One region of the Halobacillus shinanisalinarum genome, then DNA from elsewhere that is predicted to be linked to it. Evidence: riboswitches for the same ligand, from Rfam matches in the RefSeq annotation. Region 1 holds a riboswitch; the other holds the start of a gene.

What was found. Region 1 has a riboswitch for glycine ahead of gcvT (glycine cleavage system aminomethyltransferase GcvT). Riboswitches for the same ligand answer to the same signal wherever they lie in the genome.
Region 2: linked by a shared signal. The riboswitch ahead of serC (3-phosphoserine/phosphohydroxythreonine transaminase) and the one ahead of gcvT (glycine cleavage system aminomethyltransferase GcvT) in region 1 are both predicted to bind glycine.

Annotation. Positions count from the first base shown of each region.
Region 1 covers NZ_CP095074.1:288,361-296,025, forward strand. Annotated here, with positions in the region: partial or broken gene MUO14_RS01555 (vitamin B12-dependent ribonucleotide reductase) at 1-590, opposite strand, end outside; gene MUO14_RS01560 (rhodanese-like domain-containing protein) at 1,001-1,381, shown strand; gene gcvPB (aminomethyl-transferring glycine dehydrogenase subunit GcvPB) at 1,486-2,949, opposite strand; gene gcvPA (aminomethyl-transferring glycine dehydrogenase subunit GcvPA) at 2,942-4,291, opposite strand; gene gcvT (glycine cleavage system aminomethyltransferase GcvT) at 4,304-5,410, opposite strand; glycine riboswitch at 5,475-5,579, opposite strand; glycine riboswitch at 5,583-5,677, opposite strand; partial or broken gene MUO14_RS01590 (DEAD/DEAH box helicase) at 5,845-7,487, shown strand; gene MUO14_RS01595 (YqhG family protein) at 7,484-7,665, shown strand, end outside.
Region 2 covers NZ_CP095074.1:4,258,320-4,265,984, forward strand. Annotated here, with positions in the region: gene MUO14_RS21155 (bifunctional transcriptional activator/DNA repair enzyme AdaA) at 1-403, shown strand, start outside; partial or broken gene MUO14_RS21160 (methylated-DNA--[protein]-cysteine S-methyltransferase) at 387-919, shown strand; glycine riboswitch at 1,288-1,366, shown strand; partial or broken gene serC (3-phosphoserine/phosphohydroxythreonine transaminase) at 1,505-2,586, shown strand; gene MUO14_RS21170 (phosphoglycerate dehydrogenase) at 2,602-3,801, shown strand; gene MUO14_RS21175 (MFS transporter) at 4,795-5,967, shown strand; gene MUO14_RS21180 (PTS transporter subunit EIIC) at 6,118-7,548, opposite strand; gene murQ (N-acetylmuramic acid 6-phosphate etherase) at 7,566-7,665, opposite strand, start outside.

The sequences.
Region 1 (7,665 bases):
ATATAAGGCATTACGTAACAGTTAAAATAGGTCACATCCGTATTTGAGCCTGCCCCATAGAGAACTCGTCCTGCTGGAATAAAGTTGAGATTTGAGAGTTCTTCATAAAAGGCTTTAAAGCTCTGTTCCCTTTGCGCATCATCCACTTCAACTGCTGATAATCCAGTTGCATTCCTTAAGGCAATCTGTTCATAAAAGACTTCTAGTGGTTTATCAATGGTATCAAGATTTCTTGTGATCACACCTGTTTCGCGCTCTTCCTCTTTATCGAGCACATTGATGAACTCTTCTTCTACTTTAACTTTTGCCTTGTGATGTTCCCAATCGATCGATTCAATAAATCCAAAACCTCGTGCGGGGAATTTCGGGTCATCCTTAACAGTAAGAACAACGAAATCTCCTTCTGACAACGTCAGCCTTTCTGTATCTTTGAATGCGTAGCGGTCTAACATTACTAACCGCGATACTCCGCTATGTGTTAAGTGCATATCTGATGTTATTTCGTGCACTTGATCAAATTGGCGGATATCCGCATTCAGCCGATCCACATTTAACCTTGCTGGCGTACTGCCTGTGGTTGTTGTCTGCATTTGTACCTCTCCTTTTCGATTTGCCTGTGTAAAGCTATTAGAATGGTTAAGTTATTATCTATAGGTAACATACCACATTTTCAAAATGTTAATCAATATATTGTACTCATTTTAAAGTTCCCTACCCATATATTGTGTTTCGATCAACTTAGAACGATTTTGTCAATCTAATAATACTGCAAAAATAAAAGAAAAATCTAGATAATAAGAGAAAGTTCCCGATTTTTTATAACTCATTAACTTTTTTATCTGTTGCATCATCAATCATGTATAAAATGCCTAAACAATGGCTTTGAATCCGATAACAAAATCAATACATTTTTCATTTTCATCTTAAGTGCTATAAAAATACTTTGAAAACCTCCGCATTCCCTCATATAATAGATAGGGGAAGAGGGGGTATGTAGAGAATGGAACTATGGATTTTATTAGGTGCCGTTGCGTTTTTAATTGCATTCGGCGTGTTCCGATTTATGAAGGCAAACAAAGTACTGACTACATTAACAGAGGATGAATTCCGTCAAGGATATAGAAAGGCACAATTGATTGATATACGTGAACCTAAGGAATTCGATGGCGGTCATATTTTAGGCGCACGAAATATTCCTTTATCACAATTAAGAAATCGGCTTGTTGAAATTCGTAAAGACAAGCCTGTGTATCTTTATTGTCAAAATGGATCACGTTCCTCGAGAGCTGCGCTTATGTTGAATAAAAAAGGGTACACAGATCTTAATCAATTAAAAGGCGGCTTTAAAAAATGGACAGGCAAAATCAAGGTGAAAAAATAAGAAAAGACGCTGCTTAAAGGCAGCGTCTTTTCTCTATCTATAGGACTGCCTTAGGTCCCAACTGTCACAAGATGAAGTTCTTCAAGGCGCTTACGCTTTCCTCATTAATTTTCTTTGATATAACGTAAGATCGGTTTTCTTGCTGCTGTTGTTTCGTCCATACGACTGACAATCGTTGTATGAGGGGCCTCCTGAACCTTCTCAGGGTCCTCCTCAGCCTCACGCGAAATCTGAATCATCGCATCAACGAATGCATCAAGCGTCTCTTTTGATTCGGTTTCTGTTGGTTCAACCATGAGAGCTTCTTCTACGTTTATTGGGAAGTAGATGGTTGGTGGATGATACCCAAAGTCAAGCAATCGTTTAGCAATATCAAGTGTACGGACCCCAAGTTTTTTCTGTCGTTTACCTGACAACACAAATTCATGTTTGCAATGCTGATCAAATGGTACTTCGTATTCTTCTTGAAGTCTGCGCATCATATAATTTGCATTTAGCACTGCATATTCACTTACTTTCCTTAAACCTTCAGCCCCCATTGTACGGATATACGTGTAAGCACGTACGTTGATACCGAAGTTTCCATAATAAGGCTTCACTCGTCCAATTGATTGTGGCCGTTCCCCATCAAATACAAACAAGTCATCCCGTTTTGTTAAGATCGGTTTAGGTAGGAAGGGTTCAAACTCTGCCGTTACGCCAACTGGGCCTGATCCCGGTCCTCCCCCGCCGTGAGGACCAGTAAATGTTTTATGAAGATTAAGGTGAACGACATCAAAGCCCATATCTCCCGGACGAGCGTAGCTCATAATAGCATTTAGATTCGCTCCATCATAGTACAGTTTCCCGCCTGCTTCATGAATGATCGCCGCCATATCCTCAATGTCTTCTTCAAATAAGCCAAGTGTATTTGGGTTAGTAAGCATAAGAGCCGCAGTTTTTTCATCGACTACTCGCTTCAAGTCGTCTAGGTCAACGAGGCCTCGTTCATTCGTTTTAACTGTAACAGCTTCAAACCCAGCTACTGTTGCTGAAGCCGGGTTGGTCCCGTGAGCGGAATCCGGCACAATGACCTTAGTTCGTTGATAATCGCCATTTCCTTCATGAAATGCGCGGATCATCATTAACCCGGTCCATTCCCCATGTGCACCTGCAGCTGGCTGAAGGGTTACTGTATCCATTCCAGTAATCTCTGCCAATGTTGTTTGCAAATCATACAATAGGCCAAGAGCTCCCTGAACAGTCTCAGGTGCTTGGTATGGATGAATGTGGCTGAAGCCAGCTAATCTAGCAACATCTTCATTCATTTTTGGATTATATTTCATCGTACATGAACCAAGTGGATAAAACCCAGAATCGACCCCGTGATTTCGCTTAGATAACGCTGTGTAGTGACGCATAATCTGTAATTCACTTACCTCGGGTAGATCGGGTTCATTTCTTCTAATGTATGTCTCCCCTAACTGCTCATCCACATCCGTTTCAGGCACATCTAACTCAGGTAAACTGAAGCCTGTACGACTCTCTTGACTCAATTCAAATATTAGTGGAAAGTCTTGATTAGCCATGAATATCCCCCAATTCTTTAACGAAAAGATCGATTTCTTCCTTCGTACGAATTTCTGTAATCGCAACAAGCATGTGCCCCGCAAGGTCGTTGAAATTTCCTCCAAGGTCGTAGCCGCCAATGAATCCTTTTTGTAAAAGCTTTTTATTAACATCTTCAAGTTGATCACCAATGTTTACGACAAGCTCGTTAAAGAAGGCTCCTTGGTAAGCAATGGAAAACCCAGCAGACTCTAGCTGTTGCTTCATGTACGCTGCCTTTTGCATGTTCATCCAGGCCATTTTTCTTAACCCTTGTTTACCAAGGGATGACATAGCTACTGAGGAAGCTAACGCATTTAACGCCTGGTTTGAACAGATATTTGAGGTCGCTTTGTCACGACGAATGTGCTGTTCACGTGCTTGCAGGGTTAGAACAAATCCTCTTTTGCCCTCTTCATCCTTGGTTTGACCAACTAAACGCCCTGGTACTTTACGCATAAGTTTTTTTGTTGTTGCAAAATAACCACAATGTGGTCCCCCGTATTGGGCGGGGATTCCAAATACTTGAGCGTCCCCGACAACGATATCTGCCCCGAATTCACCTGGTGGCGTGAGATATCCTAGTGATAATGGGTTGCTTGAAGTGATCAGCATTGCTTTCTTTTGCGTATCAACAATAGATCGCACCTGCTGAAGTGGTTCTACTTGTCCGAAAAAGTTAGGGTATTGTACGACCACACTAGCTGTATCCTCATCCAACTCTTTTTCTAACTGATCTAGATCCGTTACACCATCTTTATGATCGATTTCAACAACTTCTACTCCAGGTCCTTTGACGTATGAATGAATAACTGCCATCGACTCCGGATGGATAGCTTTTGAGACAAGCACTTTCTTCTTTTTCGTTTGTCCAGCTGAAAGATTAACCGCTTCAGCAAGAGCCGTCCCCCCGTCATACATGGATGAGTTAGCGACATCCATTCCTGTAAGCTCACAAATCATTGTTTGAAATTCAAATATAGCCTGAAGTTCCCCCTGGGAGATCTCTGGCTGATAAGGCGTATAGGCCGTATAAAATTCAGATCTTGAAATGACATGATCGACTATAGAAGGAATATAATGATCGTACACTCCAGCCCCTAGAAAAGAGGTATGTGATTTCAGATTAACATTTTGCCCAGCAAGCTGTGTGAGTTCCTTCATAAGTGCAAATTCATTTTTGGGATCTTTTATATTTAGATCACCTTTATAGCGTACATTTTCAGGTATATCTGCAAACAGCTCGTCTGTTGACTTGACTCCAACTGTTTCCATCATCTGTTGCTTATCGCGTTCAGTCATCGGTAAATAACGGAATTCCATAACTCTTCCCCCTCATTCTTTATCGTTTATAAAAAGGTGTTTTGACAACCTTTGCTTGTAATTTTCGTTTGCGTACTGCAACCGTAACTTCTGTTCCTTCATCTGTGTATTCACTATCCAACAGAGCAAGACCGACATTCTTTCCAAGTGTCGGAGATTGTGTGCCTGTCGTGACAAATCCAATCGACTTCCCCCGTCTAATACCTCATAATGGGTGCGCGGAATGCCTTTATCGATCATTTCAATACCAACTAGCTTACGTGCTGGCCCTTCTTGCTTTTGCTTTTTCAGTACTTCTTTACCAATAAAGTCTGCATCCTTCTTCACTCGTACAGCAAAGGAAAGCCCCGCTTCAATTGGCGTAATTTCAGGACTGAGTTCTTGTCCGTATAATGCCAAGTTAGCCTCAAAACGCAGTGTATCGCGGGCTCCAAGCCCAATTGGCTGCACATTAAAAGTTTCGCCTTCGGATAAAATTGCCTGCCATAAGGCCGGACCTGATGCAGCAGGAAGATAAATTTCAAAGCCGTCTTCACCTGTATAGCCAGTGCGTGAAACGATTGCTTTATCCTTTACATCCTTGAACGAAACATCTTGCAAGAAACGGAAAAATTTAATGGAAGATAGATCTGCAGAGGTCAGTTGCTGCAGTGCCTCTTCTGCTTTTGGCCCTTGAAGTGCAAGCTGAACGTAATCATCAGAGACGTCTGTGATGGTGACTTCCCCCTCTTTATGATCCTTAAGCCACTGCACATCCTTCTCACGATTTGCTGCATTAATGACAAGAAGATAGTGGTCTGTCGCTAACATGTAAACAATTAGATCGTCCACTGTGCCTCCATCTTCATAGCACATAATCGTATATTGTGCTTTTCCCGGTTCAAGCTTTGACAAGTCGTTAGTTAACATCCCTTGTAAGTAATCAAGACTGTCTTTTCCCTTTATAATGACCTCTCCCATATGGGAAACATCAAAAAGCCCTGCATTTGTTCGGGTCGCTTCGTGCTCGTCCTTAATGCTGGTAAATTGGACGGGCAAATCCCATCCTCCAAAGTCAATCGTTTTAGCTCCTAACCTCTTATACTCAGAAAAAAGGGGTGTGCGCTTCAATTCAGTCATCCTATCACTCCTATAAGATCTAATTAAGCATTAAAAAAAGAGACTCTACCGCTTTACCGGGAGTCTCTGTCCGTTTCACCAGAAAGTTTGGCGTTTTTAAAAACGTACGAAGACGTCTTCAATCCGCTTGCTTCTTGGGTGGTTTACCTATCGTAAACACTCTCCAGAGGTGCGTCCTACAAAGGTCTTTTTGCCTGAGAGATTCGCAATCATTTCGATTACTTGCTCCTTCGGCGCCACAAAAGTAGTCTCTCCCTTTGCAATCATCCGCTACTAGTATTTTCTTAGATTAATTTGGGCATACTAACCTGTAAAGCTATGCGACAAACTCTCTTAAATTTCTGCTTCATTATACCATAGCGTACCATAAGAGCGAATGCCGATTTCAAATTTATATGAATTCTTTTTTATTATTACGTACAGGAGTTGATCAGATGGTTGAGACACATTACGATCGAGACTATATACAATCTTTATCAGAGAACCTTGCTCAACCCGATTCCCTTTGTTCATGGAACGAGTTTAAACTTGGCTACAAAGCTTTAGAAAACCGGTCGATCCCAGAGTTTAATGGATTGCTATCAACTAAACACCTCCCCCATGTTGATTTTCTGAATCATCAGATCGATGCATGTGAGAAGGTCGTCCACGAAATGAATGGACGGGCTATCCTTGCTGACGAGGTCGGTCTTGGAAAAACATTGGAGGCAGGCCTTATTTTAAAGGAATATATGATTCGGGTATGGCAAAGAAGGTCCTCATTTTAACTCCCGCCTCCCTCGTGAACCAATGGATCCAGGAATTGCAAGATAAATTCTATATTCAGGCCTATTCTCCTCGAAAAAAACTTGCAGCCTGGCAGGACTGGGATATTACAGTAACATCGATCGATATGGCGAAAAGAGAAGCTCACAAGGAAGAAATTTTGTCGATCCCTTATGACTTGATTATTATTGACGAGGCCCACAAATTAAAAAATCACCAAACTAAAAATTATCAATTTGTCAAGCAATTAAAAAAAACGTACTGTTTATTACTAACAGCTACACCTATCCAAAATAATTTGAGTGATTTATTTAATCTAGTTTCAATCTTAAAACCCGGTTACCTTGGTGATTTAACCACTTTTAAAAAGAAATACCGTAAAACGTCCCTTGAACATTCCGAGACACATGAGCATATCCACTCCTTACTGAGTAAACTGATGATCCGTAACCGCAGGAAGGACACCGGGCTTGATTCATCAAAACGTCACGTCACAAATATCCGTCTTACTTTTACCGATGAAGAGAAAGAAATGTACGAAGAGCTCGCAGCGTTAAAATCCAATTCTCCTTCTTTTACATGGTTGACGTTAGCAAAAGAACTTTGTTCAACAAGAGAAGCTTGTTATATGTCATTACAATCCATGCAAAATAAACAAGACGGCAAATCTACCATGTTGGCAGAACTGATCGACCGTTTAGGAACACTTCCCCACCATGTTAAAGCAAAGCGAGTCGTTGAAATCATGGATAAGTCTAATGAAAAATTCATTATTTTCACAGAATATCGGGCCAGCCAATTTTATTTGCAATGGTATCTGCAACAGCACGGAATTACTTCCGTTCCTTTTAGTGGAAAGTTTAATAAGAGTAAACGTGACTGGATGAAACATCTTTTTAAAACAAAGGCACAAGTTATGGTAGCAACTGAAGCCGGTGCTGAAGGCATTAACCTGCAGTTTTGCAACAATATGATCAACTATGACTTACCCTGGAATCCAATGCGTCTCGAACAGCGGATCGGCAGAATACATCGATTCGGTCAGGAGAAAGATGTCCATATTTATAATTTTGCGATTGAAAACACAATTGAAGATCAAATATTGAATCTTCTATATGAAAAAATTGAGATGTTTAAACATGCTGTTGGCGATTTGGACCATATTTTAGAACACATTCCCGGCGGCAGCTTCGACGACCAAATTCAGATGATTATGAAGCAGTCAGATAGTCAAGGGGAAATGAATATTAAATTAAATAACCTTGTCAGCTATGTGGAATATACCGTAAATGAGCGGAGGGAATTAAGTTGACGACTAGTATGTATTATCAGTTTGCTAAGGACTTTTTCACAACCCATGGGTGTATCATTACCGAAGAAGGCAACCAGTCCATGCATGTAAAACTCACAAATGACATGGATGAAGCGCTTATGAATCGCCCATTTTATTGGCATTATATGAAAAAGATGGACCGGGTAGGAGAAGCAAT
Region 2 (7,665 bases), 920 kb from region 1:
CCCCTGCAAACGGTGTAAGCCCAATGGATTGCGCTTACCCGATGAAGAATGGATTGAACAGCTGGCGGAATGGATTGATGAAAATTACAGTGAGCCGCTTACCTTGGATTCCTTAGCAGAGGTATGTCATGGAAGTCCGTATCATCTGCAGCGGACGTTTAAACGAATCAAGGGGATAAGTCCGATGAAATATATTCAACAGATTCGATTAGCCAAGGCCGCGCACTATCTTAAAATCACAGATGAATCGGTAACAAATATAGGATCAGCTGTCGGGTATCCGAATACAGCCTATTTTGTCACGTTATTTAAAGAAGTAATGGCGAAGACCCCGAGGGATTACCGGAAAATTCATAGAATCGGAAAGGTAGAGGAGGAAAACTTAGATGACACAAATGAATAACCATGTTGTTTATTGGTCCCAGTATAAGAGTGATATGGGAGAATTTTATCTTGCAGCTACAAACAGGGCTTATGCTTTATGGGCTCTCCCAACCAGGGCATTCATGAATTGGAGGATTGGGCCAAGCGACGATTTCAAATGTATAATCTGGTGGAAAATGAGGAGATGCTGGGAAATTACCAACAGGAGATTGACGAATACTTCAGGGGTGAGCGGCAAACGTTTACTATACCTGTAGATGTTGAGGGCACAGCTTTTCAAAAGAAAATTTGGGAAATCCTTAAGGAAATTCCTTACGGTGAAACGTACACATACTCACAGATTGCCCATAGGATCAACAAACCTACAGCTGTGCGCGCCGTTGGGGCAGCGATAGGGAATAACCCACTGCTTGTGTCCGTGCCTTGTCACCGGGTGGTCGGGAAAAACGGATCGTTGACCGGGTACCGTGGTGGTTTGGAAATGAAAAAACAGCTTCTACAATTAGAAAAAAGAAACAGAAGGTCTCTTCAATAACTAAGCAATTGACTAGAGACGTTCAAAGCATGGATTGGAATTGATTAACCAAATAGCACGTGTGGATTTGCGGTTTTTTGTGAATTGATCAGAAGTAGAAAATAAACACGAATAAAAAATTAAAATATAAGTGAAATATTCGTATTTATTTTAAAACCCTTCAAACAAACGAAGTAAGCGCTAACATAAGGAAAAGAGGTGAAAAAGCAAGTTTTTCCCCTCTTGATAAGTGGTGTAATATAATTTATAATCCAATAATACAAATTTTCTTATTTTTTAAAAACGAACGATGGGATTTAGGGTTACTAATCTCATTCTTACAACAAAATGATTGGCTAGCGTTGATTGTTATGGATCACACTATAACAGGAGCGATTTCTGGAGAGAATGCAAATGCTGCATCGCCGAAGGGTTCACAATCTCAGGCAAAAGGACAGAGGAATAACATATACTTATTTGTTATTCTGACACCTAAAGAGGCTGGGAGACCCCAATCTCTTTTTTTATACTTTTTAAAGCGGTTTGGTCCAAGTAGTAGTCTAATGGATTACTAGTGAAATAAATACGAATGAGGTGTTGGATAACATGACTAGAATTTATAATTTTTCAGCAGGTCCTTCGATCCTGCCATTACCAGTATTAGAAAAGGCGCAGAAAGAGTTAGTTAATTATGCGGATTCAGGAATGTCTGTGATGGAGTTAAGCCATCGTTCGAAATTATTTACAGAGATTATCTCGGAAACTGAGAAGTTACTTAGGGATCTGATGGATATTCCGGAAAATTACAAAGTTCTATTTGTCCAAGGCGGAGCATCACAGCAGTTTGCTATGGTACCGATGAATCTCCTTGGCAAAAGTGGAAAAGCGGAGTATGTCAATACGGGGTCCTGGTCGAAGAAGGCGATTAAAGAAGCTAAGAAATATGGAGATATACGTGTCATTGCTTCCTCAGAGGATAACAATTTCACTGATATACCGACAGTCGACAGCAGTATGATGGATTCAGAAGCTGATTATGTCCATATTACGACGAATAATACCATCGAAGGAACCACTTTTCTTGAGATTCCAGATACGGGAGAGGTACCACTTGTAGCGGATATGTCATCAAATATTTTATCGGAAGAAATCGATGTCACTAAATTTGGTCTAATTTATGCTGGAGCGCAAAAAAATATCGGGCCTGCTGGGTTGACCGTCGTTATTATTCGAGAAGATTTAATTGGGGAGCACCAGAAAATTGCCCGGCCATGCTTAATTATAAAACACACAGTGACAGTGGATCGTTGTATAACACTCCGCCGACATTTGGCATTTACATGGCAAGACTTGTTTTTGAATGGATAAAAGAGCTAGGTGGGCTTAAGGAAATGGAAAGTATCAACCGTGAAAAAGCGAAACTATTGTACGATTTCATTGAGGAGTCAGATCTGTTTACTTCTCCTGTAGATAAGGATAGCCGTTCGATTATGAATATTCCTTTTGTAAGCCCGTCTGCGGAATTAGATGCCGACTTTATTAAGGAAGCAGAATCGGAAGGGCTCGAGACGTTGAAAGGCCATCGATCTGTAGGTGGCATGCGTGCCAGCCTTTATAATGCGATGCCAATAGAAGGTGTTCAGGCATTAGTCGCTTTTATGAAGGAATTTGAAAATAATCATAAATAAAAAGGGGAGAAAAAAATGAGCACACTAACGATAGACAAATTGAACACAATAAAAACATTAAATAACATTGCTGAACGTGGCTTAGATGTATTCGACAAGGTGAACTATACAATAGATAATGAAAGTGAGGCTCCTGATGCCATTGTGCTTCGCAGTTATAACATGCATGATATGAAGTTTGACAAAAATCTAAAAGCAATCGCAAGGGCAGGCGCGGGCGTCAATAATATTCCAGTCGAAGATTGTACAGAACGTGGAATTGTCGTGTTTAATACACCTGGTGCGAATGCGAATGCCGTAAAAGAAATTGTATTGACTTCATTAATGGCTTTATCTCGTAACCTTTTTTCCGGGGTGTCCTGGGCAGAGACATTAAAAGGAAAAGGAGAAGAGATTCCGAGTCTTGTAGAAACGGGAAAGAAACAATTTATCGGAAAAGAAATTAAAGGAAAAACACTAGGTGTGATCGGTTTGGGAGCGATCGGATCACTAGTGGCAAATGATGCACTAGACCTCGATATGGATGTCATCGGGTTTGATCCATTTATTTCTGTGAATACAGCCTGGAACCTCTCTCGCAATGTGCAACGTGCTATGTCGATGAAGGAGCTGTTTGCCCATTCTGATTACATTACAGTACACGTTCCGTTAACAAAGGATACAAGCGACATATTCAATAAAGAAACATTTAACATGATGAAACAGGGTGTGAACATTTTAAACTTTTCTCGCGGTGGACTGGTGAACGAAGAAGATATGGCTGCTGCCCTTGAAAGTGGTAAGGTTGGTAAGTATGTAACAGACTTTCCGAATGAAAATGTGTTGGAAATGGAAAATGCCATTCCACTTCCTCATCTTGGTGCTTCCACGAAAGAGTCAGAGGAAAATTGTGCGATTATGGCTGCTCGCCAAGTGGAGGAGTTTCTGGAAACAGGGAACATCAAAAATTCAGTGAATTTCCCGAATGCTTCTCTTCCTTATACAGGGAAGCGTCGTGTGACAGCTTACCATCATAATGTTCCAAACATGGTGGGCCAAATCACATCTGCTTTATCAAATTACAACTTGAATATCGCTGACATGGTGAACAGAAGTCGAGAAGATTATGCCTATACCATGATTGATATTGATAATGAAGTAAACGGCAGTACTATTCCTGACTTAAAAGAGAACATTAATCAGATCGAAGGGATCGTTTCTGTCCGGATTATTTAAAAAAGATAGAGTTAGCCGTATTTCTAAGCTTTACCCATGTGTTTTTCCTGAAATTATGTTTACATCCAACAACCTTCACAGTAGTCGAGAGCTTCTTTGCGAATGACAGCACATATGCTAAAGGGTGGAGGTCCCGAATAAGCCGATCGATCAGCCAGAGCAGAAGCTGAAAGACGGTGCGCTGACTGTGAAGCAGCGTGAGGAGGATTGAAGGCAAACCTCTGAACAGAGCTGATATCCCATGTCGGCACGAGAGCTGGATGACTGTGCAAGAGTGAAATACAAGGTAGCCATAGACAATCAACCTTGGGAGTTGCATTTCATAGTGAGAAGCAGAACAGGTAGGGAAACGAAAAGCAATGACGCCAGGGGAATAACAGATGAAGAAGCGTATACGGCATGTTTGCGTGGCGAAGTTTCCAAGATCCCCATGGTTCATACGTTTTTAAATAACAAATATTCTTAGTACTTGAACTAGTGAATTGTGTATCTGATTACGATGAACGTTTTCTCTAAAAGAGATATATGGGAAGAGCTACATGTGAAGATTCGCACGTGTGCGCTCTGCGAGAGGCGTGGTCAGTAATGACGACGCCTGCTCGGTTTCTTTCATAGCTAGGCCATACATCAGGAAGGTGTATGGTCCTTTTTATCCCTAAAGACCGGGAATACCCGCTATTTAGATGGGAGATGAATCGGTCATCGGTCTTGACCTTGACCTTTCGGCTTGCCATCCTTCTTGAAATAGCCTATACTAATTTTAAGGAGTATGAGAACATATGTACGTAACAAAACGATTCTGGATCAAAACCTGGCCGCTGCTTGTTTTCGGAATGAATGCAATGGATGTTGAAGTAAACGAATTAGGAAAATACGGCAGCCTGATATTACTATAGAGGAATTAAGTCCAGGGGCGTTAAAATCGAGAAAAATTCTTCTTACAGCACGTCTCTTTCCTTGAGTATTTCATACACTTAAGGGGGAGGAGATTATATGGACAACACAGGGCAAGGTAAGACAGCGATATATGTGGTGCTTTTTTTCATGTCGTTGATTATGCACATACAGTTCCCAATATTCACCCCATATGCAGTGGCACTTGGAGCAACAACTTTTTTTATAAGTATTTTATTGAGCGTTTCTTCACTGGCAAATTTATGTGGCAACTTGATAGCAGGGCCTTTTATTGACAAATTCGGCAAGAAACAGTTTATTGTTGTGCCACTTTTCTTGTCGGCGTTCATAATGATAGCACATGGATTTGTTTCAAATCCTGAAAGTTTACTAGTATTACGATTATTTAATGGTTTTGTTCTCGCTTTTTTGACACCTGCTTGTTTTGCGCTATTGTCAGGTTACGCAAAGAACAGCCATCAACAAGGGAAAAACATGGCTGTTAATGGGCTGCTGATTACAGTTGCAAACATTGTTGCTCCTTTAATCGGAGGCTATTTGGTCGAGTATGCAGACTTTAGAGGCACCTATCTTATTATTGGAACGTCTCTGCTTTTTACAGCAGTCACAGCTCTTTTGTACATAAAAGAAATGCAACCGATCGTTCTTCATAAGAAAGGTAAAGGTAAGAAAAGCGGATTGTTGCTAGATAAACAATTGCTGTCAGTTTATTTTGTCGGTTTTGCTTTAATGTATGCGCAAGGAACCCTTATATATGAGCTGCCCTTTTTAGTGATTGAAGAAGGTTTGTCAACCAGTGCAACAGGTAAGTTATTCAGCTTAATGGGTATAGGGACCTTGATCGTTGTATGCATGCTCTGGATTAACAGAATTTCCGCTTTCATCCGCACAGTATTTGGAATGCTGGTCGTGGGGATGTGCTTTTACCAGATGGTGATTCCGGTCATTTCTCTTTCACTAAGTCAGCTATTACTTTTAACCGGGATGGGTTTAGGTGTGTTGTTTCCTGCCATTACGACTTTACTTACAGAAAAAGTTGAAAAAGATGAACACGGAACAGCGTTTGGGATCCTATCTGCTGTTTTCTCTCTAGGAATTGTCGCTAGCTCGCTTGTTGCCGGTGCTGTTAGAGAAGTGATTTCTCCATATTTTATCGCTTTTCTTGTTATGATCATTTCTGTCACTTGTATTGGGTTGTACCATTATAACTTAAACCGTAGGTCCGACTTACAAAGTGTCAGTGAACTGTAAAACATTGGGTATGCTTACCTTATAGTTGCTATATAATTTATAGCGAACGTTACACGATGATTTTTAAGGAGATGACTTGTATCAAATGTTAGGGCAGAGCAAAGAAGCCTAGCACAATACTGTATGTGCTAGGCTCCAGAAATGAAGAGCTTAAGAGGCTTTTCCAGAATCAAATAGCTTGTCCGCCATTTCTTTCTTAAATCCAAATAGGTAGGTTAAGGCAAATCCACCGAGATAAGAAATAAGCAATCCGATAATGTAGGATAGATACTTTCCATCTGCGATCAGTGGAATTAAGGACAACCCAGAAGGGCCAACTGTGATCGCACCAGTGTTGGTTAATGCTAAGAAGGATCCGCCAAAACCAGCGCCTAAACATGCTGTAATAAATGGACGTCCGAGCGGTAGTGAGACCCCATATATTAGTGGTTCACCAATACCTAGGACTCCAACAGGTAGTGCATTAGCGATCGTCTTACGTAACCGTTTATCTTTTGTTTTGAGGTAGATGGCTACGGCTGCTCCTACTTGACCACCGCCTCCCATGGCTAATACAGGAAGTAACGTCGTTGAGCCAACACTTTCAATTAACTCAAGGTGAACAGGAATCAGACCTTGGTGAAGTCCAACAGTAACAAGCGGCAAGAAAGTTGAAGCCAAGACAAATCCTCCAACAATACCCCCAACTTCAAGCATGATATCTACAAGGAACCAAGTAAATCCACTCATAATTAAGCCAGCAATCGGTTGAATAATGACTACAGTAACTAATGTTCCTAATAAAAGTGTAATCAGTGGAGTGAGAAGCAGGTCTAAACTGTCTGGCATGCGACGCCTAACGAACTGTTCAATTTTGACGAAAATGTAAGCAGATAGAATAACGCCCACTAGACCACCAAGTCCTGTACTCACACTTAAATCTAATCCGAATAATTGCAATGTTCCAATATCACTTAATACAGGAGCATAAATAATGAGTCCAGCAATACCACCAAGTACTAGTGTCCCTTTAAATTCTTTTGCTGTGTTTATTCCCACAAAGATACCTAAACTACCAAATAGTAATCCACCAATTGATTTCAATAGATTGTACCAATCAGACTCTAGAATAGCTGGGTTTAGTACACCTGCCTCAGGATTAGCAAGGTTTAAGATTAAGTTCGCAATTCCTAAAATTAAACCGGAAGCCACAAAACCAGGGATGAGAGGTATGAAGATGTTACCAATGTGACGTAACATCTGTTGTACTTTAGTGGTTTGTTTTGCTTTATAGGCTGCTTTAGTGTCAGTGGCTAAATCTAAATCCTCATCATCTTCTTCTGTATCTCCACCATCGACCCCAGTTACATCACCAAATTCAAAGGCGACTTTAGATACTTTCCCAGGGCCAAGGACAATTTGGATAGTTTGATCCTCGATGACGCCCATCACACCATCCAATTGCTCAATTTGTTTTTTATCTACTTTTGAATGGTCTTTTACATTAACGCGAAGTCGAGTTATACAGTTTGCAAAACTAGCTACATTTTCTTTTCTACCCAAGTGTTCGGCTATTTTTATGGCGAGCTCACGGTTGTTCATAAATTATCCCTACCTTTCTATGTCCTAATAGCTTCGCGAACAAATCCATTGGCAGATTGTAAACTTGTTTCTGCTTCTTCCATGCTACATCGCTTTTCAATCATAACGATGGCAACT